DNA from 2 places in the Mesorhizobium sp. WSM4850 genome. Region 2 is predicted to be linked to the other one. Evidence: riboswitches for the same ligand, from Rfam matches in the RefSeq annotation. Region 2 holds a riboswitch; the other holds the start of a gene.

Region 1 (16,071 bases), on a different contig from region 2:
CGTCGATTGCAGCTTTGTCCGGCGCGTCGCCGGGGCGCGGTCGGCACTGTCGGCCATCCTGGTCGACACGCATGGCGAGCGCATTATTGTTCCGTTCTATGACAAGCTCGCGCAGGCCGACCCCGAAGCGCCCCCCACTGAGGATCTCACCGCATTCGACGCCGTCCTGGTCGACGTGCGCTGGCCGGGCGCGGCAGCTCTGGCCCTGACGGCGGCGCGCGCAAACGGCCGTCCAGCCATACTCGATGCCGACACCGCGCCACGGGCCGTGCTGGAACGGCTGTTTCCGCTCGCCTCGCACATCGTCGCGTCGGAGCCGGCGGCGTTCATCCTCTGCGGCGAGGAGCAAGGCCCGCAGGAGGCCTGTGAAGCGCTGGCCAGACGCACCGATGCATTCGTAGCGGTGACCGGCGGCGCAGCGGGAAGCTGGTGGTTCGACCACTCGGTGGCGTCGGTGCGCCATGTCGCGGCGCCAAGGATCAAGGCAGTGGATACACTTGCCGCCGGCGACGTGTTCCACGGCGCCTTTGCCGTCGGGCTGGCCGAGGCGATGCCGATCGAACGGACATTGCGGTTTGCCAGCACCGCCGCCGCGCTCAAATGCCTGCGCTTCGGCGGCAGGCTGGGCGCGCCGGACAGGGCCGAGACACTGGCGATGATGGCAGCTCACTGGCCGGATTGAGCGCGAGGCGGCCTTCAAATCGGATGGTACCGCCCTCTATCTTTTGCTTGAGCATCGGATTTCACCTAAAACCGGTACGGGTCCGATGCTCTATCCCTTGGCCGGATGCTCGACTGCCTGCCGGCCAAAGTCCGGCACGTCGATGTCCTGGCCGGCCTCGATGATCGAGCGGCGCACGGCGCGGGTGCGGGTGAACAGGTCGAACAGCTTTTCGCCGTCGCCCCAGCGGATCGCCCGCTGCAGCGAGGCCAGATCCTCCGAGAACCGCGCCAGCATTTCGAGGATGGCATCCTTGTTGTGCAGGCAGACGTCCCGCCACATCGTCGGGTCGGAAGCGGCAAGGCGCGTGAAGTCGCGAAAGCCGGAGGCCGAATATTTGATGACCTCGGACTTGGTCACCGACTCCAGGTCGTCGGCGGTGCCGACGATGTTATAGGCGATGATGTGCGGCAGGTGCGAGACGATGGCCAATGTCATGTCGTGATGCTGGGGATCCATCGTATCGATGTTGGAGCCGCAACGGCGCCAGAATTCCGAGAGCTTTTCCAAGGCGGCCGGATCGGTGCCGGGCAACGGCGTGAAGATGCACCAGCGGTTTTCGAACAGTTCGGCAAAGCCGGCGTCCGGACCCGATTTTTCAGTGCCGGCCAGCGGATGGCCGGGAATGAAATGCACGCCGGCAGGCACATGCGGCTGCATCTGCGCGATGACGGACGCCTTGGTCGAGCCGACATCGGTGAGGATGGCGCCCGGCTTCAGCGCCGGCGCGATTTCCTCGGCGACCTCGCCTGAAGAACCGACCGGCACCGAAACGATGACCAGGTCGGCATCGCCGACCGCCTCTTTCGCATCAGTCGTGTAGGAGGAGCCGAGGCCGAGTTGCTTCGCCCGCGCCAGCGTCGTTTCGCTGCGCGTCGAGATGGCGACGTGACCGGCAAGGCCTTCCCGATGGATGACGCGGGCCAGCGACGAGCCGATCAGGCCGATGCCGACCAGCGCGATCTTTTCGAACATCGGTGATGTCATGGTGTTCTAGCTTTTCAGAAATGTCGCGAGGGCGGCGACAACGCCGCGATTGGCCTCTTCGGTGCCGATGCTCATGCGCAGCGCATTTGGGAAGCCGTAACCGGAAACGCGCCGCAATATGTAGCCGCGCGCACAGAGGTAATCGTCCGCGGCTGCCGCAGAATGTTTTTTGTCCTCGGGAAAGTGGATGAGGACGAAATTGCCGACGCTCGGCGTCACCCGCAGTCCGAGCCTGGTCAATTCCTCGCTGACCCAGGTCAGCCAGGTCTCGTTATGCGCCACGCTTCGCTCGACATGGGCGCGGTCGCGGATCGCGGCAATGCCGGCCTCGATTGCCGTCGCGTTGACGTTGAAGGGACCCCGCACCCGGTTGATCGCATCGATGAAATGCATCGGCGCGTACATCCAGCCGATCCGCGCACCGCCAAGGCCGAGCTTGGAGAAGGTGCGGGTCATAACCACGTTTTCCGCACCAGCCACCAGTTCGACGCCGGCTTCATAATCGTTGCGGCGGACATATTCGGCATAGGCTGCATCCAGCACCAGAAGCACGTTTCGAGGCAGGCCAGCATGCAGGCGGCGCACCTCCTGGAACGGCAAATAGGTGCCGGTTGGGTTGTTGGGATTGGCGAGGAAAATGATCCGCGTACGCGGCGTCACCGCAGCGAGGATCGCATCGACGTCGGCGCGCTCCTTGGTTTCCTTGACCGAGACCGGGACAGCACCTGCCGACTGGATGTAGATCTTGTAGACCATGAATCCGTGTTCGGTGATCACAGCCTCGTCGCCCGGCGCGAGATAGGTCTGCGCAAGCAGGCCCAGAATCTCGTCGGAACCATTGGAACAAACTATGTTCGCCGGGTTGAGGCCATGCACCTCGGCGATCGCCTCCCGCAGGCGCCTGGCGGTGCCGTCGGGATATATGTCGAGCTTGGCCGCGACGTCGCGCGCGGCTTCTATTGCTTTCGGCGAGGGGCCGAGCGGGTTCTCGTTCGACGACAATTTGTGGACCTTGGCAACGCCGGCCGGCGCCGTGCTTTTGCCCGGCACATAGGCTTCGATGTCCATGATCCCCGCGCGGGGCGTTGGACGTGCCTGATCCGATACTTGGTTCATATTGCAAAAATCCGTCGAGAACGCTTCCGCTGCTCCAACGCGATGCGAATTTCGGATCCGCCACACTGGAAGCCGCCGCGGAAATACAAGCCGTGGCCTGGAATGTCGAGAGGCGGCAATGATCGGTGCGTGGCTGGCCGTTGACGGCGAGGCGCGCCGGTCCTAGAAGAAGGCGAAATCCCGTGGTGATTTGGCCGGTCGGCTTGCAGCCACGTTAAACAACTCGCTAAAGGGCCGTTTGCATCTTGTAACCGGCTTTGCGAAGGCAATGCCGGTTTTTTTGTTGTCCGCAGCCGGCCGGACAGTCGCATCGACCCGAAAATCTTAATCGACTTTCGGAAAACACGATGGGTTAATGTAAGAGGATGCGATGGTCGCGCTGCGCACGAAAAGAACCAACAACGAGGCCGACGAGCCGTCGAGCCCGGTGTTGCGGTTCGGCGCCGACAAGCCGCTCAAGCTCGATGCCGGCACGCTGCTGTCGCCGTTCCAGATCGCCTACAAGACCTACGGCACGCTCAACGACGCCCGCTCCAACGCCATCCTCGTCTGCCATGCACTGACCGGCGACCAGCATGTCGCCAGCACCAATCCAGTGACCGGCAAGCCGGGCTGGTGGGAAGTGCTGATCGGCCCCGGCAAGATCATCGACACCAGCCGCTTCTTCGTCATTTGCTCGAACGTCATCGGCGGCTGCCTCGGCTCGACCGGCCCCGCCTCGACCAATCCCGCCACCGGCAAGCCGTACGGGCTCGACCTGCCGATCATCACCATCCGCGACATGGTGCGGGCGCAGTTGATGCTGGTCGACCATTTCGGCATCGAAAAACTGTTCTCGGTGCTCGGCGGCTCGATGGGCGGCATGCAGGTGCTGCAATGGGCGTCGAGCTATCCGGAGCGCGTTTTCTCAGCGCTGCCGATCGCCACCGGCGCGCGCCATTCCTCGCAGAACATCGCCTTCCATGAGGTCGGCCGGCAAGCGGTGATGGCCGATCCCGACTGGCATGGCGGCAAGTATTTCGAGCAGGGCAAGCGCCCGGAAAAGGGACTGGCTGTGGCGCGGATGGCCGCTCACATCACCTATCTGTCGGAGGCGGCCCTGCACCGGAAGTTTGGCCGCAACCTGCAGGACCGTGAAGCGCTCACCTTCGGTTTCGACGCCGACTTCCAGATTGAGAGCTATCTGCGCCATCAGGGCATGACCTTCGTAGACCGCTTCGACGCCAACTCCTATCTCTACATGACCCGGGCGATGGACTATTTCGACCTCGCCGCCGATCATGGCGGCCGGCTGGCCGACGCCTTTGCCGGCACCAGGACCCGTTTCTGCCTGGTCTCCTTCACCAGCGACTGGCTGTTCCCGACCGAGGAGAGCCGCTCGGTCGTTCACGCGCTGAACGCGGCCGGCGCCTCGGTGTCCTTCGTCGAGATCGAGACCGATCGCGGCCACGACGCCTTCCTGCTCGACGAGCCGGAGCTGTTCGCCGCCATCAACGGCTTCATCGCGTCGGCGGCCCGCGCCAGGGGGCTCAGCGCATGACCCCCAAAGATTACAGCCTGTTCGAACCGGCATCTTGCGCCAGGCATCAGCGCATGGCCCCGAAAAGTTGCAGACTTTTCGGATCAAGGTCATGCGCCAGTCAAGAGGCACGATCATGAGTGTCAACCACGCCCAGCGCGTCGACCTCGAAGTCGTCGCCGATCTCATCCCGCCGCAGTCGCGGGTGCTGGACGTCGGCTCCGGTGATGGCCTGCTGCTCGAATTGCTGCAGGCAACGAAGCAGGTCGACGGCCGTGGGATGGAACTGTCGCAGCGCGGCGTCAACGAATGCGTGGCACGCGGCCTGTCCGTCATCCAGGGCGACGCCGACAAGGACCTCAAATTCTATCCCGACAAGGGTTTTGATTTCGTCGTCCTGTCGCAGACCTTGCAGGCGACCCGCAACCCGAAGCTGGTGCTCGACGAGTTGCTCAGGATCGGCAAGCACGCCATCGTCTCCTTCCCCAATTTCGGCCACTGGCGGGTTCGCCTTTCGCTGTTCGTCGAAGGGCGGATGCCGGTGACCAAGGACCTGCCCTATTCCTGGTACGACACGCCCAACATCCATTTCTGCACCATCCGCGACTTCGTCAATCTCTGCGAAGAGCTCGGCGCAACGGTGGAAAAGGCAACCGCGCTCGACGCCAATGGCCAGAAAATCGGCCTGTCGATGCCATGGTGGTTCTGGAATTTCTTTGGCCAGCAGGCGGTGTTCCTGCTGAAGCGATAACGGCGACCCGTCGCTTCGGCCAGCCGGCCCGAGTCCGGAGACATCTGGGACTGATCGCCGTTCGTCGAGGTCTAACGATCAAGTTCCGGAAAATACGGATCGGAGAAAAACCGCCGACCGCGCTCGCCTTGCAAACAGTCGACCGGTGCTGCCGCGTCGACCGGGACGGACCCGGGATCGGCCCCGGGACCGGCATTAGGATCGGTAACACCGCTGACCTCGAGGACCAGCTTGCGGCGTATGGCGGTCACGAATTCCGAAGCGGCATAGACCGGCAGCACGAAGGAGCCTGGCCCGCCAGTGACGCACTCGGCATAGTATTGGTCGAGATGGCTGAAGCTGGGCGACGGGCTGATCAGGATCGGCAGGCCATTGATGACGATGCCCTTTGCTATCGCGGCGTCGCGTGTCGTGGCGACGGGCATCCCGATATTGTTGGGGCCATCGCCTGAGATGTCGATGACGCTGCGCGTCGCGTCGAAGGCGGCTCCATCCAAAAGCTTGGCGCCGAAGGCGAGCGCACTGGAAATCGAGGTGCCGCGAAAGCTCCTGAACGGGCGCGCCTCGATCTTGCCGGCGAATACCTCGGCGCTCTCGGCATCGTCGATGACCTGCCAGGCAATGACGGCGTCGTCGCGGACGGTGCCTGCCCATTCGAAATAGGCCAGCGCAATGCGGCCGTTCACGCCCGAACGCACCGCATTGATGAAGTCGGGGTGGCGCAGCGCCTTGACATAGCCGGCGCGCTGCAGGGCGAATTCCTTTTCGTTCATCGAGTGCGAGATGTCGACCGCCAGCACCAGTTCGACGTCCACGGCAATGGTGTCGGCAGGCGCGGCCAAAGGTCCTGCCTGGGCACGGGCAAGGCAGGCAAGCAGGCAGACGCAGGTCGCCCAAAAGCGCGCAGCGGTTTTGGGGTAACGACAAGCATCGAAGCAAAGACTCAAAGCGTGTCGCATGAATCCAACGCCGCAGGCTTCCGAACGATGCCGGCAATCTTTCGCCGCGATCACGGCAAAATAAAGCTTACGGCCGGCTATGCCTCTTGGTGGGCTTTGGCGACGGCCGGGGGTGGTTCGATCGCGCCGGCCCTGACGCGGACTGGCTTGAGAGCCGGTCGCTCGAAATCTTTCACGATCGCCAATGAGCGCGGGAAGAATTCAATATTCTGCTGGCCACGGCCGATATTGAGGATCGCGGCGTCGGCAAGACGCGCCTCCAGCATCGACAGCACCCGCCGCAGCGTCGCGCCGTCGAACGTGTCCAAAGCCTCATCGATGATCACCCATTTCGGCTGCCGCAAGACCAGCCGGGCAAAGGCAAGCAGGCGCTGCTCGTCATCGCTCAATTCGCGCTCCCAGCGCGCCGGCCGGTCGAGCGAGGATGACAGCCGCCCGAGACCGACTTCGGCAAGCACCGCCGAGATCTCGGCGTCGCTGACCGCGGCATCGGCGTGGTCGAGCACCTCGCGCAGCGTGCCGAGCGGGAAATAGGGTTTTCGGGGAACGAAGGCCGGCACCTCTCCGGCCGGCATGCCGATCCGCCCGCTTCCCCACGGCCACAGACCGGCAATGGCGCGGAAGAACAGCGTCTTGCCGGCGCGCGGATCTCCGGTGATCATGACGCGCTCGCCGGCGCGGATCTCGACATGGGGCTCGGCGAGCTTGGTGCATCCATCCCGCGACGCAATTTCGAGCTTGTCGAATGTCAGCCTGCCGTCCGGATTTTCGCCGAACTCGATGCGCCTCTCGCTATGGTGGAGCACATCCGTTTCGGCAAGCGCGATGCGGAAATCGGCGACGCGCATCAGCGTGGCGCGCCAATCGGCGATGCCGCCGATATTGTTGATGAACCAGCGCAACGAGGAATGCACCTGGTTGAAGGCGCCGACAGCCATCATCAGCCCGCCGAAGCTGATGTCACCGGCGAAATAGACCGGCGCGGCGACGAGGATCGGCGCGACGACAGTGATCCAGCCATAGGTGTCGGTCACCCAGGAAAGATTGATCTGGGCGCTGTAGATGCGCCGTATCGCGCCCAGCACCGTGCCGAGGTCGAGCTCAAGCCGCCGTCGCGCGTCGGCCTCGCCGTGCGCAAGCGCGATGGCATCGACATTCTCGTTGACGCGGACCACCGAGGAGCGCAGCTCCGCCTCGCGCGTATAGCGGTCGCTGTTGAAGCGGATGAGCGGCCGTCCGACCAGCCAGCTCAGCCAGGAGGCGGTGCCGGCATAGAGGATTGCGGCCCACACCATGTAGCCCGGAATCGCCAGCGAATAGCCGCCGACATGGAAGACGAAGCCGGAAGACAGCGACCAAAGGACGCCGACGAACGAAACAAGCAGAATGAACGACTGCAATAGCCCTATGCCGAGACCTGTCGAAAGATCGGAGAGATGCCCGGCATCCTGCTGCAGGCGCTGGTCGGGGTTGACGCCGATGGCGCCGGCGTTGGCGAGCCGGAAAGCCCGCGCCGGCCGCATCCATTCACCGATCAGATCGACGGTCAACGCCTCACGCAGTTTCAGCCGGATCGTCTGGTCGAGCCAGGTCTGGCCGACATTGAGCACCACTAGCCCGCCGGCGATGGCGGAAAACACCAGAAGCTGGTGCAGGAAACCCTGCATGTCGCGCCGAGCCAGCGCGTCGTAAAAGGGCTCGTTCCAGCGATTGAGCAGAACCTGCCCGATCGAGGTTGCCACAATGACGGCGACTATGCCGAGGCAGGCCCAGAGCAGTTGTTTGCGGATCGGCGACTTCGCCAGCGCCAGCCTGACTGTCGCCAGCTGGTCGCGCAGGCTGCTAGCTTCGACCGACGCGGCAATCGGCTTGGCGCTGGCCTCGAAATCCGGATGATCAGCCATTGATGAAGACCCTTCGCAAGCGGTGCTGAAACCGGTGAGCAAGTCGACTCAATCGGGTAGCAAACCCGCCCACGACAGATAGGTGGGAAAAAGCGTGATTCCGATCACGAAAACGTCATCGACGGCCCGGCGACGGCGCGTTCCCGGTCGGCGATATCCGGCCGAGCCTTGTGGCGCCATGCGGCGAGAAAACCGGCACGAAGACGCGGCGAGAGGCGCGCTGGACGACCGGCACACCCTGATAGAGCCGCTTCTGCGCCTCGACGACGATGACGCCGGAAAAGATCGGCCAGAACCTGCGGCCGGCGCGCTCCAGCACATTGTGGAACCGCATCATGAAGCGTCGCCGCGATGGCGGGAAGAACAGGGCGTCGGACCAGGCCGCGGGCGTGAAATTCGCTTCGCGCAGCAATTCGGTGAGCTGGCCGCGCGAGAAAGGCCGGCCACTGCCGAACGGCGTATGCTCGAAACGGGCCCAGACACCGCGCCGGTTGGGCACGACGATGACGACGCGGCCTGCGGGCGACAGCACCCGCCAGATTTCGTTCAGCGTCTCGCGCGGGTTCTCGGCATGTTCGAGTGAGTGGACGAGCAGCATGCGGTCGATGGAGGCATCGACCAACGGCAATTCCTCATCGAAGACCAGCGCGGTCGCGGTCGGCCCGGTGGCCGGCCAGACCACCGCGCCTTGTGTCGCCGGCATGAAGGCAAAGACACGTTCGGCATCGGTGCCGAACCGCTCCAGCCACGGCAAGGTGTAGCCGAGGCCGACCAGCCGCTCATTGGGCACGACAGCCCATATCGAGGACAACGCCATGGTGATCGAGCGTTCGGCCAATCGCCCGAGCGTGGTCGAATAAAAGGAGCGAAGGTCGACGATATCGGAATGCATGCGCGGCACGCTATCTTCGATGCTGTCCAAGTTCAACAAAGGCGCCCAGTTCTACAAAGACGGATGACATCCGCGGGCAAGCGCCCTATGTCTGCGGCGACTGCTGCATCGGCCAGAAATCGGTTTCGATTTCGGAAGACACGATGCAGCAGGTAAAAAGTGTCAGAAGCGTCCTTTGTGCGTCCAACTGGACGCGCGGCGCTCTCGTGGAGAGATGCGATGCCGGTTGAAATCGAACAATTCATGTGCCGCAGCGACAATTTCGGCGTGCTGGTGCATGACCCGAAAAGCGGCCAGACCGCGATCATCGACGCGCCCGAGGAGGCGCCGATCCTGGCTGCGATCGAGCGCACCGGCTGGACGCCGACGATGATCCTGACCACCCACCACCATGTCGACCATGTCGAGGCCAATCTGGCGCTGAAGGAGCGCTTCAAGCTGCGCATCGTCGGACCGGAAGCGGAAAAGGCAAAAATCCCCGGCATCGACGAAACCGTCGAGCAGGGTTCGGTCATCCACCTCGGCGAGGAGAGGATCGACGTGATCGCCACGCCCGGCCACACGGCGGGCCATGTCTCCTATCATTTGCCGGCGTCGAAAGTGGCGTTCACCGCCGACACGCTGTTCGCACTCGGCTGCGGCCGGCTGTTCGAATGCAAGCCGCCGGTGATGTACGATTCGTTGAAGAAGCTCGGGGCGCTTCCGGCCGAGACGGTCGTCTATTGCGGCCATGAATACACGCTTTCCAACGCCCGCTTCGCGCTGACCGTCGACCCGACCAATTCGGCATTGAAGGAGCGCGCCGCGAAAATCGAAGCGCTGCGCGCCGACGGCAAGCCGACGCTGCCGACCACGATCGGTGAGGAACTGTCGACCAATCCGTTCCTGCGCTGGCACGATCCGGCAATCCGCAAGCATCTCGGCATGGAGAACGCCTCCGACGCCGAAGTGTTCGCCGAAATACGCAAGCGCAAGGATAATTTCTGAGCACCGTTGATGGTCTGGCATCCATGAAGGTCTGAGGAAAATGACCAGTCCCGCCGAAATCATCGCGGCGCTCGGCCTGAAACCGCATCCGGAAGGCGGCTGGTATGCCGAGACCTTTCGCGATGGCGCGGAAGGCGCTCGCGGCCATTCGACCGCGATCTATTTCCTTTTGGAGCAGGAGCAAGTGTCGGCCTGGCACCGCGTCAAGGACGCCGCCGAGGTCTGGCATTTCTATGCCGGCGCCCCGCTGGCACTGTCGATGCATCGGGAAAACGGGCCGGTGATCGAGCAGGTGCTCGGCACGGCATTGGCGGCGGGCGAGCGGCCGCAGATCGTTGTGCCGGCAGGCTGGTGGCAGTCGGCGCGCAGCCTGGGCGAGTGGACGCTGGCCGGCTGCACCGTGGCGCCGGGCTTCGATTTCGCCGCCTTCGAGCTGGCCGAACCGGGCTGGAGTCCTAGCCCAGCAGGAAACCCATCGTGATCGCCAGCTGGGCGGCATAATACAGCACCCAGACCGCGCGGCGCGTCCAGTCGCGGTGCGGCGAGATGGCGCTCAGCAGGAACTTTTCCGAGGCGAGCAGCCCGTCGGACGCCATGAACAGCACGGCGCCGCCGACGACCCAGAAATTGCTCAGGGTCAGCGCCGAAATGCCCATGGCAAAAATTGTCGCGATATAGACGCTGATGGGAAGGCGCAGGGCGGGGCCGACACGGCGCCAGAGCGCAAAAAGCATGGCGAGCGCCAACACGGCCATTGCCACGGCAATCGCCGCGCGCCACGGCTCGGCCGAGAGCAGCCCGACCCCCTCGCCGGAGCGCAGGAACAGCGCGATGTAAAGCCCATGCGCCACGAGAAAACTGGCCAGCCCGCCGACAAAAGCCTTTTCACCGTCGCGCGACAGCAATGCGTCGCCGATGGCGCTGAGCGCCAGCGCCGCGATGAGCAGCCACGGACCGCCCTGCAGCGATGCCAGCACGGTGAGCATTGCCACGGCCAGCGTCTTGACCGCGGAACGCGCAAGCTTCGGCGGCATGTCGATGGTGAAGGCGTAGATCACCGCGGCGGCTAGCGAAAACAGCAGCGTCGCATTGGCGTCGGCGTCGATGCCGCCGGGAAACGGCATCACGCCCCTGCCTCGCTCGCAGCCCTCTTGCGCAAGAACAGCGATTTCGCCGCAAGCGCTGCGCCGCCGGTGATCAGCACGCAGGCGGCGAGGATGCGCAGGGACGGCTCGGCGAAGCCGGCTGATATCAGCACCAGCGTCGACAGCAGCGGCGCGGCATAGCTTGCCGCGCCCAGCACCTGGATGTTGCCGCGCTTGACGCCGATATCCCAGGCGTAGAAGGCCGCGCCCACCGGCATCAGGCCGAGGCCGAGCACGGCCAGCCACTGGCCGGCGCCGACAGGCAGCACCGTCTCTTCCAGCATCAGATGGCAGACAAGCGAAAGCGCTGCCGTGGCCGCACAGAACCAGGTGACGATGCTGGTCGGCACCGACGGAAAGCGGCGCGACAACAGCGAATAGGACGCCCACAGCACGGCGCAGACGCCGGCCATCGCATAGCCGAAGGCATAGCGCGCGTCGAAGGCAAGCCCGCCGCCCTTGGTGACGATCAGAAAAGTGCCGGCAAGGCCAAGCAGTGCGCCGACGACATGGTTCCAGGCCAGCCGCTCGCCCGGCATCAGCGCCGATCCGAGCACGATGAGCAGCGGCCACAGATAGGCGATGAGGCTCGCCTCCACCGCCGGCGCGTTGCGCAGCGCAGTGAAATAGAAGAAGTGATAGCCGAACAGGCCGGCAATGCCGATCAGCCACACTTGCGGCGGTATCTTCTCGCTCCCGGCGGTGGCCGGCATGAACAGCCGCGCGACGAGCCCGACGCCAGTGCCGATCGTGAAGGTGATCGCCGAGAGCAGGAATGGCGGCACCGCGCCGGAAGCGTCCGTAAGCAGCGCCAGCAGCGCCCACATGGCGACCGCCGAGAAGCCGATCAGTGTTGCGCGCCCCATGTCCGTCTCCGGCGGCGCGCGATCGCGCCTATTCTGTCGCTTCGAACCGCTCCGCGCTGACGGTGAGGGTGCCGATTTTCGTGCCGACCGTGGCATGGATCGGCGCATATACGCCGGTTTGGCCGACCGGTGCAAACGTCACCATGATGCGGCTGCGCTTTCTCAGGTAATCCAGGGATTTGCGGTTCTTGCGATAACCGGCCACCGGCTCAAAATCCAGCCGGCAAGTGACAGTATCGCCGTTGTAGCCGCGCACCGAGGTCGAGCCTTTCGACTCGTAGGTCAGCGTCAGATCGGCGCGCATCTCGCCGTCATAGAGCTTCACCGTGCGCCCGCAGACCTTGTCGAGGCTATCGGCATGGATGACGGTGGCGGCCATTGGATCGAGCACCGAGGCGAGATGGCTGGCGGCCAGCGGTATCCATTTCTTGGAATTGCGCTTCTTCGGCGCAGGCACGACCTTGGTCGCGGTAACAGTGCCGTTGGCGAACTGGATATCGATCATCGATGCCTTGTCGCCCGATTTGTAGTCGGCGCGGAACGCCTGCGGCTGCAATTGCTTGCCCAAAATCTTGCCCTTCGACGAGACCGTGCCACGCGTGTCGTCGAATATTGTGGCGAGGCCGGCGCTGGAGACGCTGCCTTCGATCGAATAGGTATCGCCTTCGTAACTGCTGGAAAAGCTTGCCTTGGCGACCGAGAAGCCGTGGACCGAAACCGTATACTCGCCCTTGAAGGATTGTTGCGTGGCGGCAGAAATTGCCGTCGGCAGCGCCACGGCGAGCGATGCAAGGAGAGCATGAGACGAACGAAGCATGGCGGGATCGATCCTCGATTTCAGCAGAAGCGCGCAACTCCAGCCTGGCATCTCCTTGTGCGACCGCTTATAGACTGAATTTCGGCCTTTATGTGAAAGACGTCGTCACACCCGGGCGCAAGCCGGAGCTTGACGCATCGCCGAAATGCAACTATGGAACGCCAACTTTTTCCATAAGGCCGCCTGACCGAAACCGCGCGCCACCCGGCGCGGGTTGAATGTTTGGCCAGACCGAGAACTGAAGGTTTAGAACCATGTCCCGCACCTGCGAACTCACTGCCAAGGCAGTCATGTCCGGCAACAATGTGAGCCACGCCAATAACAAGAGCAAGCGTCGCTTCCTGCCCAATCTCGTCAATGTGACGCTGATCTCGGAAGCGCTGAACCAGAATGTGCGCCTGCGCATTTCGGCCAACGCGCTGCGTTCGGTCGAGCATCGCGGCGGCCTTGATGCGTTCCTGGCCAAGGCCGACGCCAAGGAGCTGTCGCAGCGCGCGCGGCTGCTGAAGAAGCAGATCGCCAAGAAGCTCGCCGAACAGCCGGCTGCTTAATTTTTCAGGCACCGCCTTCCAAGGAGTGTCGTCCGAACTCGGCATGACACCCCGCTGGTTCCATTACCCAGGATAAAAAAATGAGCTTTTTCTCCCGATATCTGCCCTTTGTTGCGGCCATGGCGCTTGTCGTGGTGGCGTCGAACGTCCTCGTGCAGTTCCCGCTGCAGGGTGCAGTCGGCGGCCTGTCGCTGGCCGACATTCTGACCTGGGGCGCCTTCACCTACCCGTTCTCCTTCCTGGTCACCGACCTTGCCAATCGCCGCTACGGCCCGGCTGTGGCGCGCCGGATCGTGTTTGTCGGCTTCACGGCGGCAGTGATCTGCTCGGTCGTCATCCCGCCCTTGCTGTTCCGCTACGGCCTGATCGAATTCGAAACGGCCGCCGACCGGCTGGTGCGCATTGCGGCGGCTTCCGGCACCGCGTTCCTGATCGCGCAGCTGCTCGACGTGACCGTGTTCAACCGGTTGCGCCGGCAGAGCTGGTGGCGGGCGCCGATCGTCGGCACGCTGGTCGGCTCGGTGTTCGACACCGCCGTGTTCTTCACGGTCGCCTTTTCGGCGGCTTTCGCCTTCGCTGGCCCGAACGATGGCTTTGCGCTCGAAACCGCGCCGCTGATCGGCGTGCTGCCGGTCGAGGCCATGCGCTGGGTGTCATGGGCGCTCGGCGACCTCGGCGTGAAGCTGATCATCGCCGTGGTGGCGCTGATCCCCTACCGGCTGCTTGCCGCCCGCTGGAGCCAGCCGGCACTGGCGGCATAGAGCATGATCCCTGAAAGTGGGAACCGGTTTTCGGAAAAGATCATGCTCACAGGTTCTCAAGCATGATCCCATGGGTCCAACTCGATACCGCGAAAGCGCCTGACGGCGACCATGAGCTCCGCCTGAAACAACGCGGCGCCGAATTCTCGATCATGCTCGGCTCGAACGAGCTGATGAACAGTCGCCTCAGCGGTTCTGAGGAAGCGCTTGCGAGGCTGTCCTGCCAAAGGATTGCCGGCCGCAGGCAGCCGAAAATCCTGATCGGCGGGCTGGGCATGGGTTTCACGCTGCGCGCCGCGCTCGCCGAGCGTGGCGCCGCTGCCGGTATCGTTGTCGCCGAATTGGTGCCCGCCGTGGTGGCGTGGGCGCGCGGCCCGATGGCCTCGCTGTTCGGCGGCTGTCTCGACGATCCGCGCGTGACCATTCGCGAGGCGGATGTCGGGCAGATCATACGATCGGAAGCCTCGGCTTGGGATGCCATCCTGCTCGACGTCGACAATGGGCCGGAAGGGATCGTCCACAGGGCCAACGATGCTCTTTACAGTATAGCCGGGCTGATCAGCGCGAGAGCAGCGCTCAAGCCCGGCGGCGTGCTGGCGGTCTGGTCGCAGGGACCCGACAGCGGTTTTACCCGCCGGCTCAAGCAGGCGGGCTTCGCGGTCGAGGAGGCCAAGGTGCGAGCCAATGGCAAGCGCGGCGCACGCCAAATCATCTGGATCGCGACCAACGGACCCCGGCCTGCTGCAACCGGCGCCAAGCTGTAGCTTGTTATCGGCCGTCCTTTGCCGACCGCCTCTCAATCCTCGTGCAGCACAAATTCCAGATACAGATTACGCTGTAGCATCGAGTGGTTGTCGTCCGAGACCAGCGACACCATCAGCGCGCCGTCGTCGCGGGTCCAGACGTCGAGCCCTTCCATATTGTCGATCTGGTAGCCCATGTCGACTTCCATCAGCATCGGCCCGTCGGCAACCGCGCCCTTCTCGACGCTTTCGCCATAGATGCGCCGCAGCCGCATCTTGACGCCGCCGGCCATCGAAAAGCTGCGCTCCAAAAGCAAGAGGTCGCCGTCCGGCAGGAAGGCGCCGTCGGCAATGTCGAAATTGCCGTTGCGCTTGAGGGTGAAGACGCCCTTGTGCGGCCCTTCGATAACGGCCGCATAGATGTTGCCTGCCTTGTCGAGGCTCTTTTCCGAGACCACGACCAGCCCGCCTTGGTGCTGGCCGTCAGGATTGGCGTGGGTGACGGTCTCAAAGCCGCGATTGCGGCGAAGCTCCCAGGCTGGAATCAGGAAGTCGAGCTGCCTGAACGGCGGCTTCATGTCGCCCGGTTCGATCTTGAACTGTGCAATGCGGTGATCGTGCTCGAAGCCGACTGTGGCAATGCCGTCCTTGAGCGCAAGGCCTTCGGCGTCGACCTCCCATTTCTCGGCGATCAGCTGGCCCGCCTCGTCGGCCATCTGCTGCATACGGAAATTCCGGATGCCGGATGGGCGCTTGTCGGCATCATGGGTGATGGTGCCGAAGAACCAGAAACCGGTGTCGGCGACGCCGATGAAATCACTGCCGGGCTTGCGGAAACGAAACGCCGACAGCGCGCCGAAATCGCGTGACGGCGAGGTCATTTCCAGCCCGCCGACGAATTCGAGCGGGCCGAACCTCTTTTCGTCACCGCCGATATGAAACCGGTCTATCAGCCGTGCCGAGATTTCGATCGGCTCGACCGAAGCGGTGCCGGCAGCGATGGGAGGCGGCAAGGCGATGCCGGCAACGAACAGGGCTGTGGCGGCGAAAAGCGTCTGCCGAAAGCCGCCCCGCGAAACAATCATCCGGCGCGCCGCATGCCGCCGCGTCGCGTGTCGCGCATGCTTTCCTCGCCAAACAGCGAGGCCAGTTGCTCGGTCATGGCGCCCGCCAGTTCCTCGGCATCGACGATGGTGACGGCGCGGCGATAGTAGCGGGTAACGTCGTGGCCAATGCCGATGGCCAGGAGCTCGACCGGCGAGCGCGTCTCGATCAGTTCGATGACGGCCCGAAGATGCCGTTCGAGATAGTTGCCCGGATTGACCGACAGCGTCGAATCGTCGACCGGCGCG
Region 2 (16,071 bases):
ATCCACACCGATCCCACGGGATTGTTCGGCCCGGCAGCGATGGTGAAGGGACGCTTGGTCTTGACTCCCTTGAAGGCAAAATCCGGATGGTAGTGATAGGTCGGATTGCGCACCACGCGCTTGACCTCCGCCGTGCCGCTTGGCGCCGGATTTTCATCGCTGCCGATCGAGGCGGGGTAGACTGCGAGCCATTTGCCGGAAAGGTCGAGCACGCGCACCAGGCGAGCGTCCTTGTCGACCTCGATGCGGGCTACGCCCGCGGGAGGATCGCCGCGGCCAACATCAGGCACGATCAAGGTCTTGCCGGGCCTCCTGAAGCCGACGCCCGGATTGAGCATCCTGAGCAACTTTTCGCTGACATGGAAGCGCTCCGCCAGCTTCTCCACCGCGTTGCGATAGGCGAGCCGCCGCAGGCGGGCCATCCTCTCCATGCGAGCCGGAATACGCCTGGTGAAAGGTCCGCGCACATCCTTGCGCGTCACCTCATAGGTGACCAGAACCGGGTCGGCGGAGGTCGCCGTGAGCTTGCTCCAGGTCTCCGCAGTGAGCTTGCCATCGGATCGGAGTCCGTTCGCCTGCTGAAAGGCGCCGACTGCCTTGGCGAAGTTCTCTGAGAGGCGACCATCGATCAGCCCCGGCGAGAAGCGGGCGCCATCCAAGAGGATCTGCGCCTTGAGCAGCGTCGGATCGTTCGGTTCACCGGCGGTGAATTGGGCCTGATTAATGGTCGCCAGGTCCAGCTTGGCCGAACGCGCCCCGCCGCACGCGAAGGCAAGCAACGCGGCGAAGACGAGGAGAAGCCTGATCATAGATAGCCTCCCTGGGGACCTGCACAGGAGCCCGCTTCTATGACGTGGCACGGCCCTGTGTGGTTCCTTCGCTCGAGCGATATTCTGATTGAAGCGACATGGCGGAAGAGTGAATTGGCAACGGATCGCTTGATTTAACGCCGTCAGCCCACCTCTCGCAAAATGAAGTCGTGCAGCATCTTGGCCGCCGGCGACAGCACGCGATTTTTTACGGTGATCAGACTGTAAGGCCTGACCTCGATGTCGAATTCGGTCTGGACGACGTCGATGGCGCCGGCCAGCCCCTCGGGGTTCTGGATGAATTTCGCCACCTGGATCGACACCGGCGCGATGGCGTCCGACTGCGCGACCATGACCAGGGTGAGCAGCAGCGAGCTGGTGTTGAGGATGCGGTCCGGCAGCGCGATGTTGCGGTTCAGGAAATTGCTCTCCATCGCCTGGCGCAGCGGCGAGCCGCCCGACTGGAAAACCCAGTCATAGGCGGCGGTCTGCTCCAGCCGCACCGCCTTGCCCTTGGCCAGCGGGTGGCCGCGGCGCACAATGAGGCAGGCTTTTTCGACGCCGATGACGCGGGCCTCGAACAGCCGCGGATTGAGGTCCTCGGGGATGCGCGCGATGATGAAATCGTGACGTGTGGCGATCAGTTCGCGCGCCAGCACATTGGAGGTCTCGACCTGCATGGTGATCTCGATACGCGGATAGATGCGCCGGATCTCGCGGATCGCCGGCACGGCGAGCTCGATTGCAGGGGCCGTCACCGCGCCCAGGAACACCGAGCCGCCCTTGCCTGCCTTGAGCTCGGATATCTCGCGGTCGACCTCGCGCATCTCGAGCAGGATCGAACGCGCGCGCCTCGCCAACGCCTTGCCATAGGGCGTCAGCGTGATGCCGCGCGGCAGCCTCTCGCACAGCTTGACGTCGAGCACCGCCTCCATCTCGGCGATCATGCGCGAGGCGGCGGGCTGGGAGATGTTCATGACCTGGGCTGCCGCGCTGACCCGGCCATGGTCGTCGAGGGCTGCGATCATGCGCATGTGGCGCAGACTGAGGCCGCTGCGCAGCAAGGTCTCACTCCTGCCGGGACGTTCCCCATAACCCTCTGTAAGTCCGCCAGAATCCCGTAGCGCCGCCATGATCTCCGTTTGCTCCTCGCTGGTGGCCGGCCGGCAATCCCGGCCCGATCTTTTGGCCACTTTCAATTCTTTTGGCCACTTTCAGTATACCAGTTTGGGTATAGCAACTACCAAAGATCGCATTTGACAGTTATGGCAAAGCGCCACACCTTTGCGCGTCCTGAAACCTGACCGTCGCCAGCGAGAAAAATCGCATCGACCGGAACCAGAGTCTCAGGGCCGATTGGGAGGATACCGGAGATCGATATGGCGGCAGCGGCGCGTTTTGGCGCTCCTGCACGATCGCGCGGCCCACGAAACCCAGGGTGCGCGTCCATCAACCAGGGAGAGTTAATGTGAAGATCATCAAGACACTGGCCGCCGTCGCGGCCCTTAGCATCGCGGCCATGACGGTCCCGGCGCAGGCAGGCGAAGGCCTCATCGGCGTGCTGATGCCGACCAAGACCTCGCAGCGCTGGATCAACGACGGCGACGCCGTCAAGTCCCAGCTCGAGGCTCTGGGCTACACTGTCGACCTGCAATATGCGCAGGACGATATCCCCAATCAGCTCAGCCAGCTCGAAAACGAAATCACCAAGGGCCCAAAGGCGCTGATCATCGCCTCGATCGACGGCACCACCTTGTCGGACGCGCTGCAGAAGGCGGCTGACGCCGGCGTCGTCGTCGTCGCCTATGACCGGCTGATCAAGAAAACCCCGAATGTCGACTACTACACCACGTTCGACAATTTCGGCGTCGGCGTCATCCAGGCGAAATCGCTGCTCAAGGGCCTCGGCTATCCCGAGAACAAGGGGCCGTTCAACGTCGAACTGTTCGGCGGCTCGCCTGACGACAACAACGCCTTCTTCTTCTACGACGGCGCCATGTCCGTTCTGCAGCCGCTGATCGACGACAAGACCCTCGTCGTGAAATCCGGCCAGATGGGCATGGACAAGGTCGGCACGCTCCGCTGGCTGGCAGCCACCGCCCAGGCCCGCATGGACAATCTGCTCTCCGCCCACTACTCGGATGGCAGCCGCGTCGATGGCGTGCTCTCGCCATATGACGGCCTGTCGCGCGGCATCATCGCCTCGCTGCGCGCCGTTGGTTACGGCACGGCCGATCAGCCATGGCCAATCGTCACCGGCCAGGACGCCGAAACCGCTTCGGTCAAGGCGATCATCGCCGGCGAGCAGTACTCGACCGTGTTCAAGGACACCCGCGAACTCGCCAAGGCGACGGTCGAGCTCGTCGACAAGGTGCTCTCGGGCGGCAAGCCGGAGGGCCTCGACACCAAGACCTACAACAACGACGTCAAGGTCGTCCCCTCGATCCTGCTGACGCCGCATGATGTCGACAAGTCGAACTACCAAGCCCTGGTGGTCGATTCCGGCTACATCAAGGCCGAAGAGCTGAAGTAACCGCAGACGTAAAACCCGGGGTCCTGCGCAACGCAGGGCCCCGCTTCGCCAGTGAACGACCCGGTATGTTTCCGGACCTCGCAGGAGTGGTATTCCCGATGGCCCAGACGATTTTGGAGATGCGTGACATCACCAAGACGTTTCCCGGCGTCAAGGCGCTTTCGAATGTCAACCTCAGCGTCGAGGAAGGCGAGATCCACGCCGTTGTCGGCGAGAACGGCGCCGGCAAGTCGACTCTGATGAAGGTGCTGTCGGGCGTCTATCCAGCCGGCACCTATGATGGCGAAATCGTCTATCGCGGCGATGAGTGCCATTTCAAAGGCATCCACGACAGCGAGCGCCGCGGCATCGTCATCATCCACCAGGAACTCGCGCTGGTGCCGATGCTGTCGATCGCCGAAAACATCTTCCTCGGCAACGAACACGCCAGCTACGGCATCATCGACTGGAATTCCAACGAGACGCGCACCAGCGCTCTGCTCAAGAAGGTGGGCCTCAAGGAAGACCCCAAGACGCTGATTACCAATATCGGCGTCGGCAAGCAGCAACTGGTCGAGATCGCCAAAGCGCTCAGCAAGGAAGTGCAGTTGCTGATCCTCGACGAGCCGACGGCGAGCCTGTCCGAAAAGGACAGCCAGGCGCTGCTCGACCTGCTGCTCGAATTCAAGCGGCAGGGCATCACCTCGATCCTGATCTCGCACAAGCTCAACGAAATCAACCGGGTCGCCGACAAGGTCACGATCATCCGCGACGGGCGGACGATCGAGACGCTGCCCAAGAAGGACATCTCGGAAGACCGCATCATCACCTCGATGGTCGGCCGCTCGCTGGACGACCGCTATCCGTCGCGCGAGCCTGACATCGGTGAGGTCGTGCTCCAGGTGAAGAACTGGTCGGTCTATCATCCGATCCATGCCGAGCGGCAAGTGATCAAGGGTATCGATATCGACGTCCGCAAGGGCGAGGTGGTAGGTATCGCCGGGCTGATGGGCGCCGGACGCACCGAATTCGCGATGAGCCTGTTCGGCCGCTCCTATGGCCGCCGCATCACCGGCGAGGTGCTGCTTAAGGGCAAGCCCATCGATGTCTCCTCTGTCAGCAGGGCAGTCGAACACGGCATTGCTTACGTCACCGAAGACCGCAAGACCTACGGTCTCAATCTGATCGATCATATCAAGCACAACATCACGCTGGCCAATCTTCCCGGCGTGTCGCGCCACAGCGTGATCGACGACATGCGCGAGCTCGCCGTCGCCAACGACTACAAGGCCAAGACCAACATCCGCTCGTCCAGCGTTTATCAGATGACCGGCAATCTATCGGGCGGCAATCAACAGAAGGTGGTGCTGTCGAAATGGCTGTTCGCCAATCCGGAGGTGCTGATCCTCGACGAGCCGACGCGCGGCATCGACGTTGGCGCCAAGTATGAAATCTACACGATCATCGCGCGGCTCGCCTCGGAGGGTAAGGCGATCATCGTCATCTCGTCCGAGATGCCCGAACTGCTCGGCATCACCGACCGTATCTATGTCATGAACGAAGGACGTATCGTCGGCGAAATGGCGGCGAGTGATGCCAGCCAGGAAAAGATCATGCGCGCCATCGTTCGCGGAGAAGGAAAAGCATCATGAGCACCGAAAGCGGTCCCGTCCCGAAAAGCGGCGTCGCCGAAGATGTGCAGCAAGGGCCGCGCATCGCTGTCTCGGCGCTGGTCACCAACCTGCGCGAATACGGCCTGATCCTGGCGCTTATCGCCATCATGGTGTTCTTCCAGTACACGACGTCCGGAACGCTGTTCAAGCCGGTGAACTTGAGCAACCTGGTGCAGCAGAACAGCTTCATCATCGTGATGGCGCTGGGCATGCTTCTGGTGATCGTCTCCGGCCATATCGATCTCAGCGTCGGCTCCGTCGCCGGTTTCATCGGCGCGCTGGCGGCGATGATGATGGTCATCTGGCCTCTCGGCCCTTTCAGCAATCCGCTGGTGGTGTCGATCATCTGCCTGATCGTCGGGGGTGCAATCGGCGCGGCACAAGGCTACTGGATTGCCTATCACCGAATACCGAGCTTCATCGTCACGCTGGCGGGGATGCTGATCTTCCGCGGCATCTGCCAGGCGCTGCTGGGTGGGGGGTCTTCCGTGGGGCCGCTTCCGGTCGGCTTCAAGGCGCTCAGTTCCGGCTTCATTCCCGACGTGATCGGCTCATTGACGCTGATACCGCCGGTGGTGAACGCCGCCGGCAAGACAATCGTCGGCAGCGGCCTGACGCTGCACATGACGACGATCGTGCTCGGCATCGTCGCCGTGGTCGCCTATGCTTATTTCGGGCTCAGGGCACGGCGCAGCCGCGAGCGGCATGGCTACGAAGCCGAGCCCTTCTCGCTGTTCGTCGTCAAGACCTTGGTGACCAGCGCCCTGGCGCTGTTCCTGGTCTACCAATTCGCCACCTACAGGGGTCTGCCAATCGTTCTCGTGGTGATGGGCGTGCTGATCGCGCTGTTCGTGTTCGTCACCAAACGCATGACGGTCGGCCGCCGCATCTACGCAATGGGCGGCAATGCCAAGGCGGCGCAGCTATCGGGTATCAAGACCGAGCGGCTGACCCTGATGGTGTTCATCAATATGGGCGTGCTCTCGGCGCTCGGCGGGCTGATTATTGCGGCGCGCCTTGGCCAGGCGGTGCCGGCGGCCGGCCTCGGCAGCGAGCTCGACGTCATCGCCGCCGTGTTCATCGGCGGCGCTTCGGCGATGGGCGGCGTCGGTCAGGTTGTTGGCGCGGTGGTCGGCGGTTTCATCATGGGCGTCATGAACAACGGCATGTCGATCATGGGCGTCAATGTCGATTGGCAGCAGGTGGTCAAAGGCCTGGTGCTGCTCGGCGCCGTGGTCTTCGACGTCTACAACAAGAACAAGGCTTGAGGGAACTCATGCATGTCGCCAAACGTGTGCAGCGTGTTGGGACAACGGCATGCATGAAAGCAAGGATTAAAGTGGGCCGCTTTTCAAAGGCGGCGCGCTTTTAGGAGGCACGGGTCACATCGCGGCGCTGCCGGGCGGCGCAAGGAAGTCCCCCAGGGGACCGGGCCCGCGAGCAATCCGGACGAAGAATTTCACCCGTGGCGCGGACACCGTCCGAGCTGCGCCAGGAAAAGCTTGCCAGACCGGCAGGCCGGCCAAGGCAATTGAGAGAGGGTACGTCATGCTGATTTCCCAGATCCTCGACGAGGCGGAGACCATCCGCGTCGTCGCCCGCAACGGCGGCAAGACCAGAATCATCAACGGCGCCCGCAGCGTCTATTCGCTGGCAATGGAGGCCGCGCGCACTGGCACCGGGCTCGTCGCCCTCATCGAGCGCAAGGGTTTTGGTGAAGCGGTCGACCTCGATGCCGCCTACAAGAAGGGGCGGCTGCTGTCGCCGATCAACCATCCCGACCCGGCGCATCTCCACCTCACCGGCACCGGGCTGACACATCTCGGCTCCGCCGCGACCCGCGATTCCATGCACAAGAAGCTCAGCAGCGACGGCGAGAAGCAGCTCACCGATTCCATGAAGATGTTCCGCATGGGGCTGGAGGGCGGCAAGCCGGCCAAGGGCCAGACCGGCGTGCAGCCGGAATGGTTCTACAAGGGCAACGGCACCATGGCAGTGGCGCCCGGTGCGGCACTTCTGTCGCCCGCCTTCGCCGAGGATGCCGGCGAAGAGCCGGAAGTCGCCGGCATCTATATCATCGGCGACGACGGCGTCCCGTTCCGCGTCGGCTTCACGCTGTCAAATGAGTTTTCCGATCACGTCACCGAGCGCGTGAACTATCTTTTCCTCGCGCATTCCAAGCTGCGCAACGCTTCGTTCGGGCCGGAAATCCTGATCGGCGAGCTGCCGTCCGACGTCAGGGGTTCATCGCGCATCCTCCGCGACGGCCAGGTGCTGTGGGAAAAGCCTTTCCTGTCGGGCGAGGCGAACATGTCACACACCATCGCCAATCTCGAACATCACCACTTCAAATATTCGGCCTTCCGCCAGCCGGGCGACGTGCATGTGCACATGTTCGGCACCGCGACACTGTCCTTCGCCGACGGCGTCAGGACCGAGGCCGGCGACGTCTTCGAGATCGAGGCCAAGGATTTTGGCCTGCCGCTGCGCAACCCGCTTGAAATCGAGCAGCCGGTGAAGGTGGCGGTCAAGGCGCTTTGACGGCGTGATCTCCCCCCTTGAGGGGGAGATGTCGCCGAGGGCGACAGAGGGGTCGTCTCGCGTGGAGCGCCAGCCCCCTGCGTCTGCGATAAAGAGAGCCGGGCCCGGCCGGACCGACCCCCTCTGGCCTGCCGGCCATCTCCCCCTCAAGGGGGAGATTGGCAGCTTCGACCTCTCAATAAATATCGAAGTCGAAATATTTGGCCTGGATCTTCTTGTAGGTGCCGTCTGCGACGATCGCGTCGATTGCGGCGTTGAGCTTTTCGCGCAGCGCATTGTCTTCCTGGCGCACGGCGATACCGGCTTCGGTCTCCGTGCCCTTGACGTCGCCGACCATCTTGCAGCAGTCGTCGCTCGACTTCTTCATCCAGTCCATCAGCACGAATTTGTCTGAAAGGACGGCATCGAGACGGCCGTTCATCAGGTCGGCGACCGCCTCCTCCTGGGTTGGATAGAGCTTCGCCTCGGCGCCGGCCTTGCCATAGACATCCTGGGCATAGTCGGCCTGGGTGGTCGAAGCCTGGGCGCCGACTGTCTTGCCGGCGAGTGCCGCCGGTTCGGTCGAGGCAATATCGCTGTCCTTCAAGGCCACCAGCGAAAGCGGCGTCGTATAGTATTTGTTGGTGAAGGAGACCTGCTTCTTGCGCTCCTCGGTAATGCTCATGGACGCGATGATGGCGTCGAACTTTTTGGCCTGGAGCGCCGGGATCATGCCGTCCCAGTCCTGCGTGACAAGTTCGCATTCGACCTTCATCTGAGCGCAAAGCGCATTGGTGATGTCGATGTCGAAGCCGACGAGCTTGCCATCCGCGGTGATGGTGTTGAACGGCGGATAGGCGCCTTCAGTGGCGATCTTCAACTTTTCCTGTGCTTGCGCCGACAGCGACCCGGCTGACATCGCCAGCATGACGGCTGTTGCTGCCGATGCGATCCATCTTGAAATCTGCATTTTCTGTTCCCCTTGTTCCAACCGTATTGACGGCTAAGACAGCCAAGCACGACCCGTAAGGTCAGGCAAGCATGGTCTGATCATAGCGGGCGATCAGCGCGCGGCGCGAAAATGCTTGGACAGTTTCAGGCCCTGCGCCTGATAGTTCGAGCCGAGATCTGTGCCGTAGAGCGCCTGCGGCCGCTTCAGCATGTGCTCGTAGACCAGCCGTCCGACGATCTGGCCGTGATCGAGGATGAACGGCACTTCGTGGCTGCGCACTTCGAGCACGGCCCGGCTGCCGGTGCCGCCCGAGGCCGAATGGCCGAAACCCGGATCGAAGAAACCGGCATAGTGGACGCGGAATTCGCCGACCAGCGGATCGAAGGGCGTCATCTCGGCGGCATAGAGCGGCGGCACATGCACCGCTTCCTGGCTGACGAGGATATAAAATTCGTCCGGGTCGAGCACCAGTTCGCCGGCACCGCTCTTGTAGAGCGGGTCCCAGAAATCGACGACATCCTGCGCGGCGCGCTTGTCGACATCGACCAGGCCGGTGTGGTGCTTGCCGCGGTAGCCGACCAGCCCGTCCTTGTCACCATCGAGGTCGATCGACAGTGCGATGCCGCCGCCGGAAATGTTCGGCGGCTCGGTGGCGACGAGCGTCTCGGCACGGTGCAATTCGTGCAGCTCGCTTTCCGACAAAAGCGCGTTGCCGGTGCGGAACCGGATCTGCGACAGCCGCGAGCCGGTGCGGACGACGATCGGAAAGGTGCGCGGGCTGACTTCGAGATAGAGCGGGCCGTTGTAGCCGGCAGCGATCTTGTCGAACTCGTGGCCGCGATCGGTCATCACGCGGGTGAAGATGTCGAGCCGCCCGGTCGAGCTTTTTGGGTTGGCCGAGGCGGAAATGTTTGCCGGAAGCGCCAGGCTCTCGAGCAGCGGCACGATATAGACGCAGCCCGTCTCCAGCACCGCACCATCGGTGAGATTGATTTCGTGCAGCTTCAGGCGGTCGAGTTTTTCAGCAACCCTGTGGTTGGGGCCGGGCAGGAAGGAGGCGCGCACCCGCCAGGCCTTGTCGCCAAGCCTGAGGTCCAGGCTGGCCGGCTGGACCTGGTCGGCGTCGAGCGCGCGCGGCGACTTCAGCGCGCCCGACTGGTACAGCGCGGAAATATCCTGATCCGGAAGAATGCCTGTCTGCCGCAAAGTCTGGCTCCGCTCGAAGGCCGGGCGTGGTCTCGTCTTGTCGCAGGTTCTTGCCGTGGAACCCGCTGGTACAAACCTCTTAATCATGCCGGCAATTGACGCAAGCGCGGTGCAGGTCTAAAGGATCGTTATCCCGTGGTGATTTGGCCGGTCGGCTTGCAGCCACGTTAAACAAGTCGCTAAAGGACCGTCGGGCCGAAAGGCCGTACGACCGGTTGCGACTTTCGCGGCCGGTTTTTTTGTGTTTGGACCATTTTTTGTGTTTGGAACAAGGTGATGACGAGCAAAACGCGCAACTGGAAGCCTCAGACCGCCCTCGTGCATGCAGGAACGCTGCGTTCCGGCTTCGGCGAAACCTCCGAGGCGATGTATCTCACGCAAGGCTATGTCTACGACACGGCGCAGGCGGCGGAAGCCCGCTTCAAGGGCGAGGAACCGGGCTTCATCTATTCGCGCTATGCCAATCCGACGGTCGACATGTTCGAGAAGCGCATGTGTGCGCTGGAAGGTGCCGAAGATGCCCGCGCCACCGCATCCGGCATGGCGGCGGTGACGGCGGCGTTGCTGTGCAGCGCCCGGGCCGGCGACCACATCGTGGCGGCGCGCGCGCTGTTCGGCTCCTGCCGCTGGGTCGTCGAGACGCTGGCGCCGAAATACGGCATCGAGGCGACGCTGGTCGACGGCACCGACATCGCCAATTGGGAAAAGGCGGTCAGGCCCAACACCAAGTTGTTCTTCCTTGAAAGCCCGACCAATCCAACGCTGGAGGTCGTCGACATCGCAGCCGTAGCCTCGCTTGCCGATTCGATCGGCGCGCGGCTGATCGTCGACAACGTCTTTGCCACGCCCTTGCAGCAGAAGCCGTTGCAGCTCGGCGCCCATATCGTCGTCTATTCGGCGACCAAGCACATCGACGGCCAGGGACGCTGCCTCGGCGGCATCATCCTGTCGGACAAGAAGTGGATCGACGAGAATTTGCACGACTACTTCCGCCACACCGGTCCCAGCCTCTCGCCCTTCAATGCCTGGACGCTGCTGAAGGGGCTGGAGACGCTGCCGCTGCGCGTTCGCCAGCAGACGGAAAGTGCCGGCCGGATCGCTGACTTCCTCGCCGAGCGATCGGAAATTGTCCGCGTCATCTATCCCGGCCGCGCCGATCACCCGCAGGCGGCGATCGTCAAGAAGCAGATGTCGGGCGGCTCGACGCTGATCTGCCTCGACGTCAAGGGGGGCAAGCAGGCGGCCTTCGCCTTCCAGAACGCGCTCGATGTCGTGCTGATCTCCAACAATCTCGGTGACGCCAAGAGCCTGATCACCCATCCGGCGACGACGACACACAAGAATCTGAGCGACGAGGCGCGGGCCGAACTTGGCATCGGGCCAGGCACGCTCAGGCTGTCCGTCGGACTGGAGGACACTGACGACTTGCTCGAAGACATCGAGCAGGCCTTAGCCGCCAGATAGGGATACGCGCCGAACTGCTGCGCTCTGATCTGCAAAGCGGCGCGGTCAGGCGCCCGACGGCGACTCTTCCAATTCCGCAACGGCGCTGGTTTGGATGGTCATCGTGTTGCCGCGCCAGTCGACGGCACCGCTGAGCCAGCCGCGCACCCAGATGGCGGGAAGCATCACGTCCCGCGCAACCATCGCCGGGATCATGCGCAGCGACAGGTGCCAGCCCTTGGCCGAGGCGAGAGCGCATTCCGGCAGATAGGCGACTATCAGCACGGCGACGGCGGTAGCCGGCAGGCTGAAACCGGCGCCTGCTGCCGCAACCAGCGCCAGCACCAGCGGCGGCGCCGCTCCGATCAGGATCTCGGGCGCGAAGAACAGTGGGAATGTGACGCGACGCAGGCGTGCCCAGCGGGCCTGGCGCGACCAGATTTCGCCAAATGTGCGCAAGCCGAGCGGCTGCTCGAACGGCGAGGCAACGAGATTGACGCGCAGTCCGAGCCCGTTGACAAGCTTGGTCGCAGCGGCATCCTCGGCAATCTCCGCAGCAAGCGCACGGATGCCGCCATTGGCGTCGAGCAATGGCTTGTTCCACAGCATGCTCTTGCCCTGGGCAAAACCGAGGCCGAGCGCCTCGCCGGTATATTGCCAGCGCGCCTGCAGCGTATTGAGGAAAGCGCATTCGACCTCCGCCCAGATCCCGTCCGGCCGCGAGCCGATCGGCGTCGAGCAGACGAGGCCGGTGTCCTGCCGCCATGCCGTCATCAGATGCTGGACATAGTCCCTCCGCATCAGGACGTTGGAATCGGCAAGGACGACCCAGTGGTGGCGCGCGGCCTCCCAGCCCTTCACGCAATTGTTGAGTTTCGGATTGCCGCTGATGCGGTCGTCGCCGACGAGCAGCCGGGCCGGCACGGCCGGAAAGCGGGCGATCGCATCGGTGATCCGCCCGACCACCGGGTCGTCGGCATGGGCGACGCAGAAGATGAGCTCATAGTGCGGCCAGTCGAGCGAGAAGGCGCGCTCGAGCGTCTCCTCGGTAAACGGCTCGACGCCGCGCGACGGCACGACGATCGACACCGGCGGCGCCTTGGCGGCTGGCGGCGTGATCCTGCCAGGCCGCTTCAGCTTCAACGAAGCGAGCAGGATGCTGGCGAGATTGACAACAAGCAGAACTATGGAAAGCAAGGCGGCTGTGACTGTCAATTCCATCAATATCTGGTCGCTCCAGAAAAAACCGGCCGCATGAAGCCGTTTTCAACAGTTCGACAGAATGCTGAGTCGCCCGGCCCTGCACACCATCCCCGGCCCTGCACACCATCATTGTCACGTGTCACTTAAATGACATTGTTGTTCGGCACCTGCGCTTAACAAATTCGGGCAACGATGGCAGACACCGAGGCGACGCACCCCGTTGACCGAACTGCGGAGAGGGTCGAATGTTCCGTCTGCATAGTGTGGAGTGATTTATGTACAGCGCCCTCACGCGCGACATCGAAGTGCAGGTCAGGCCGTTCTATCTGGAAGATCGCTCCGACCCTTCGGAGAACCGCTATGTCTGGGGCTACCAGGTGACCATCGACAACCAGTCGGATGAATTCGTGCAGCTTCTGTCGCGCTACTGGCAGATCACCGACGGCACCGGCCGGGTCGAGGAGGTGCGCGGCGCCGGCGTTGTCGGCGACCAGCCTGAACTCAATCCAGGCGACAGTTATCAGTATACGTCTGGCTGCCCACTCTCGACGCCATCCGGCATCATGGTCGGCCACTACACGATGCGCAACAAGCGGGGCGAAACGTTCGACGTCGCCATCCCCGCCTTTTCGCTCGACCTGCCGGGCACGCGGCGGACGGTGAACTGAGAGAGATAGATGGCCGGAAGGTCGTGCTGCCCCTCATCCGCCTGCCGGCACCTTCTCCCCGTATAGTGAACGGGGAAAAGGGAACCCATCTATCTATCAACTGGACAACCTGTCGCAACGCTGGCGCCCCCTCTCCCCGTTCTTCACGGGGAGACGGTAAGGGTGAGGGGCAGCGCCAACGCTTCGTCGGTGATTTCAATTCTATTGAGCCGCAGCAAATTCCGCCGGGTCGAAGTCATATTGCTTCGAGCAGAATTCGCAGGCGACGTGAATGCCGCCATCCTCGGTGCTGTCCCTGATCTCGTCGGCGGAGAAGCCTCCGAGAATGCCGCGGATCTTCTCCCTGGAGCATGAGCACTGGTCGGCTACCGGCACGCCGCCGAAGACGCGCACGCCGTGCTCGTGGAACAGCCGGTAAAGCAACCGCTCGGCGCCGATCGTCGGGTCGATCAGTTCCGTCGGCTCGATGGTGCCAAGCAACGCGAGCAGTTCCTGCCAGGAATTGTCGGCCGGATCATGGATCTCCTCGCGCGGATCGCCGTCGCCACCCGGAAGGTCGGGCACGCGCATGCGTTCGGGCGATTGCGGCAGGAACTGCGCCAGGATGCCGCCGGCGCGCCATTGCTCGCGGGCACCGCCGATGCCGGGCGTCAACAGCTTGGCCACCGAAAGCCTGAGATCGGTCGGGATCTGCTCCGACTGCCGGAAATAGGTGCGCGCGGCCTCCTCGAGCGTCTCGCCGTCGAGCTGGACGATGCCCTGATAGCGCTGCGTGTGGGCGCCCTGGTCGATGGTCAGCGCCAGGACACCGCTGCCAAGCAGCGTCCGCTGCGAGGTCTCGCCGGCAGACGTCAGTGCCTCCAGCCGGTCGGCGTCGAAGCGGGCATAGGCACGCAGCGCATGCGGCGTGGAAAAATCCGCCACCAGCATGTCGACCGGCCCGTCGGTGCGGGTCTGCAGGATGAACTTGCCTTCGAATTTGAGCGAGGTGCCGAGCAGCACCGTCAGCACGCAAGCTTCCGCCAGCAGGCGGGCGACCGGCTCGGGATAGTCATGCCGACCGAGGATCGCGTCGAGCATCGGCCCGAGCTGGACGGTACGGCCGCGCACGTCGAGCGGGCCGACCTCGAAAGGCACGACATGATCGTCGCCGGCGTAGCCGAATTCGCCGAGTTTGGGTTGATGTTCAGCCAATTGACGGGTTTCCAACATGACAAAGCTCCGGGGCGCGGCGATGCCGCCCTCCGGGGCGCATGCGTCGAAACGCGCTCGATTTGCGTGATGCGCCTGAGATAGGCATCACGCACTCCCGGATCAAGGCGGCCGGGATAACGGCGGCCCGGATCACGGTGACCCGGATCAAGCGCCGAGGCACCAGGCCAAAACCGCCTTCTGCGCGTGGAGCCGGTTCTCGGCCTCGTCGAACACCACCGAATGCGGGCCGTCCATGACTTCGTCGGTGACCTCCTCGCCGCGATGCGCCGGCAGGCAGTGCATGAACAAGGCGTCGGACTTTGCCTTCGCCATCAGTGCCGCATTGACCTGATAGGGTGAGAAGACATTGTGGCCGCGAGCACGGTGCTCCTGGCCCATCGACACCCAGCAATCGGTAACGACACAGTCGGCCTCGTGGACGGCCTCCTCGGGCGAGCGGGTGAAGTTCAACTTGCCGCCATGCGCCCTCGACCAGTCGACATGCTTCTGCGCCGGCTCGCTGCCTTCCGGCACGGCGACGTTGAGGTTGAAGCGGAACCGCGCCGAGGCCTCCAGCAGTGAATGCAGCACGTTGTTGCCGTCGCCGGTCCAGGCGATGGTCTTGCCGGCGACCGGGCCGCGATGCTCCTCGAAGGTCATGATGTCGGCCATCAGCTGGCAGGGATGGGTATCGTCGGTCAGCCCGTTGATGACGGGGACGGTGGCGTTCTCGGTCAGTTCCAGCAGCCGGTCATGCGATGTGGTGCGGATCATGATCGCGTCGACATAGCGCGACAGCACCTTGGCCGTGTCGGCGATGGTTTCGGAGCGGCCGAGTTGCATCTCGGCGCCGGTCAGCATGATGGTCTCGCCGCCGAGCTGACGCATGCCGACGTCGAAGGACACGCGCGTGCGCGTCGACGGCTTGTCGAAGATCATCGCCAGCACCTTGCCTTCAAGCGGTTTTGTCCGCTCGCCAGCCTTGAGCCTTGCCTTTCGCACGACGGCATCGTCCAGCATAAGGCGCAGATCGCCCTCGGAAACGGCGGAAAGATCGGTGAAATGGCGAAGGCTCATGTGGGTCTTCCGACTGTTATTTCGCCGCAGCCGCGGCGATGGCGTCCGACAGGCCCCGGGCGCCGGCGCGGATGCGGTCGAGCGCCGCATGGATCTCGGCGTCGGTGACGGTGAGCGGCGGCAGCAGGCGAAGAACGTTGTCGCCGGCAGGAACCGCCAGCAGATGCTGGTCGCGCAATGCCATGTTCACCTTGGTGTTGGGCGCGGCGCATTTCAGGCCGAGCATCAGGCCGCTGCCTCTGATGTCTTCGATGACATCGGGAAATTCGTCGGCGACGCCCGCCAGCCCCTGCTTCAGCAGCAACGCCTTGCGCTGCACATCCTCCAGAAAACCGTCTGCCAGCACGACGTCGAGCACGGCGTTGCCGACCGCCATCGCCAGCGGATTGCCGCCGAAAGTGGTGCCGTGCACGCCGGCGGTCATGCCGACGGCGGCCTCGTCGGTGGCAAGGCAGGCGCCCACCGGGAAGCCGCCGCCGATGCCCTTGGCGACGGCCATGATGTCGGGCGTGACGCCAGCCCATTCATGCGCGAACAGTTTTCCAGTGCGGCCGATGCCGCACTGGACCTCGTCGAAGATCAGCAGCAGATCATGCTGTTCGCAGAGCTGCCTCAACCGCTTCAGCGACTGTGTCGGCACCGGGCGAATACCGCCCTCGCCCTGCACCGGCTCGATCAGGATCGCGGCGGTCTCTGATGTGATCGCCTTTTCGACGGCCTCGATGTCGTCGAAACCGACCTGGTCGAAACCTTCGACCTTGGGGCCGAAACCTTCCAGGTATTTGTACTGGCCGCCGGCGGCGATGGTCGCCAG

What was found. Region 2 has a riboswitch for S-adenosylmethionine ahead of AC0L2Z_RS11305 (O-succinylhomoserine sulfhydrylase). Riboswitches for the same ligand answer to the same signal wherever they lie in the genome.
Region 1: linked by a shared signal. The riboswitch ahead of metX (homoserine O-acetyltransferase MetX) and the one ahead of AC0L2Z_RS11305 (O-succinylhomoserine sulfhydrylase) in region 2 are both predicted to bind S-adenosylmethionine.

Annotation. Positions count from the first base shown of each region.
Region 1 is NZ_JBVVPV010000035.1:46,429-62,499, forward strand. Features, by position in the region: gene AC0L2Z_RS25910 (sugar kinase) at 1-682, shown strand, start outside; gene AC0L2Z_RS25915 (prephenate/arogenate dehydrogenase family protein) at 773-1,708, opposite strand; gene hisC (histidinol-phosphate transaminase) at 1,715-2,824, opposite strand; SAM riboswitch at 2,997-3,074, shown strand; gene metX (homoserine O-acetyltransferase MetX) at 3,195-4,364, shown strand; gene metW (methionine biosynthesis protein MetW) at 4,480-5,094, shown strand; gene AC0L2Z_RS25935 (DUF1194 domain-containing protein) at 5,166-5,936, opposite strand; gene AC0L2Z_RS25940 (ABC transporter ATP-binding protein/permease) at 6,131-7,957, opposite strand; gene AC0L2Z_RS25945 (class I SAM-dependent methyltransferase) at 8,073-8,849, opposite strand; gene gloB (hydroxyacylglutathione hydrolase) at 9,069-9,836, shown strand; gene AC0L2Z_RS25955 (cupin domain-containing protein) at 9,877-10,317, shown strand; gene AC0L2Z_RS25960 (lysoplasmalogenase family protein) at 10,292-10,960, opposite strand; gene yddG (aromatic amino acid exporter YddG) at 10,960-11,847, opposite strand; gene AC0L2Z_RS25970 (DUF3108 domain-containing protein) at 11,876-12,664, opposite strand; gene rpmB (50S ribosomal protein L28) at 12,919-13,215, shown strand; gene AC0L2Z_RS25980 (queuosine precursor transporter) at 13,296-13,976, shown strand; gene AC0L2Z_RS25985 (polyamine aminopropyltransferase) at 14,039-14,740, shown strand; gene AC0L2Z_RS25990 (esterase-like activity of phytase family protein) at 14,773-15,804, opposite strand; gene cobT (cobaltochelatase subunit CobT) at 15,801-16,071, opposite strand, start outside.
Region 2 is NZ_JBVVPV010000008.1:80,122-96,192, reverse strand. Features, by position in the region: gene AC0L2Z_RS11345 (L,D-transpeptidase family protein) at 1-809, opposite strand, end outside; gene AC0L2Z_RS11340 (LysR family transcriptional regulator) at 953-1,942, opposite strand; gene chvE (multiple monosaccharide ABC transporter substrate-binding protein) at 2,278-3,342, shown strand; gene mmsA (multiple monosaccharide ABC transporter ATP-binding protein) at 3,366-4,973, shown strand; gene mmsB (multiple monosaccharide ABC transporter permease) at 4,970-6,262, shown strand; gene araD1 (AraD1 family protein) at 6,543-7,535, shown strand; gene AC0L2Z_RS11315 (ABC transporter substrate-binding protein) at 7,711-8,484, opposite strand; gene AC0L2Z_RS11310 (2'-deoxycytidine 5'-triphosphate deaminase) at 8,578-9,672, opposite strand; SAM riboswitch at 9,798-9,875, shown strand; gene AC0L2Z_RS11305 (O-succinylhomoserine sulfhydrylase) at 9,949-11,136, shown strand; gene AC0L2Z_RS11300 (ceramide glucosyltransferase) at 11,182-12,336, opposite strand; gene apaG (Co2+/Mg2+ efflux protein ApaG) at 12,594-12,986, shown strand; gene AC0L2Z_RS11290 (Hsp33 family molecular chaperone) at 13,188-14,198, opposite strand; gene argF (ornithine carbamoyltransferase) at 14,346-15,257, opposite strand; gene AC0L2Z_RS11280 (aspartate aminotransferase family protein) at 15,274-16,071, opposite strand, start outside.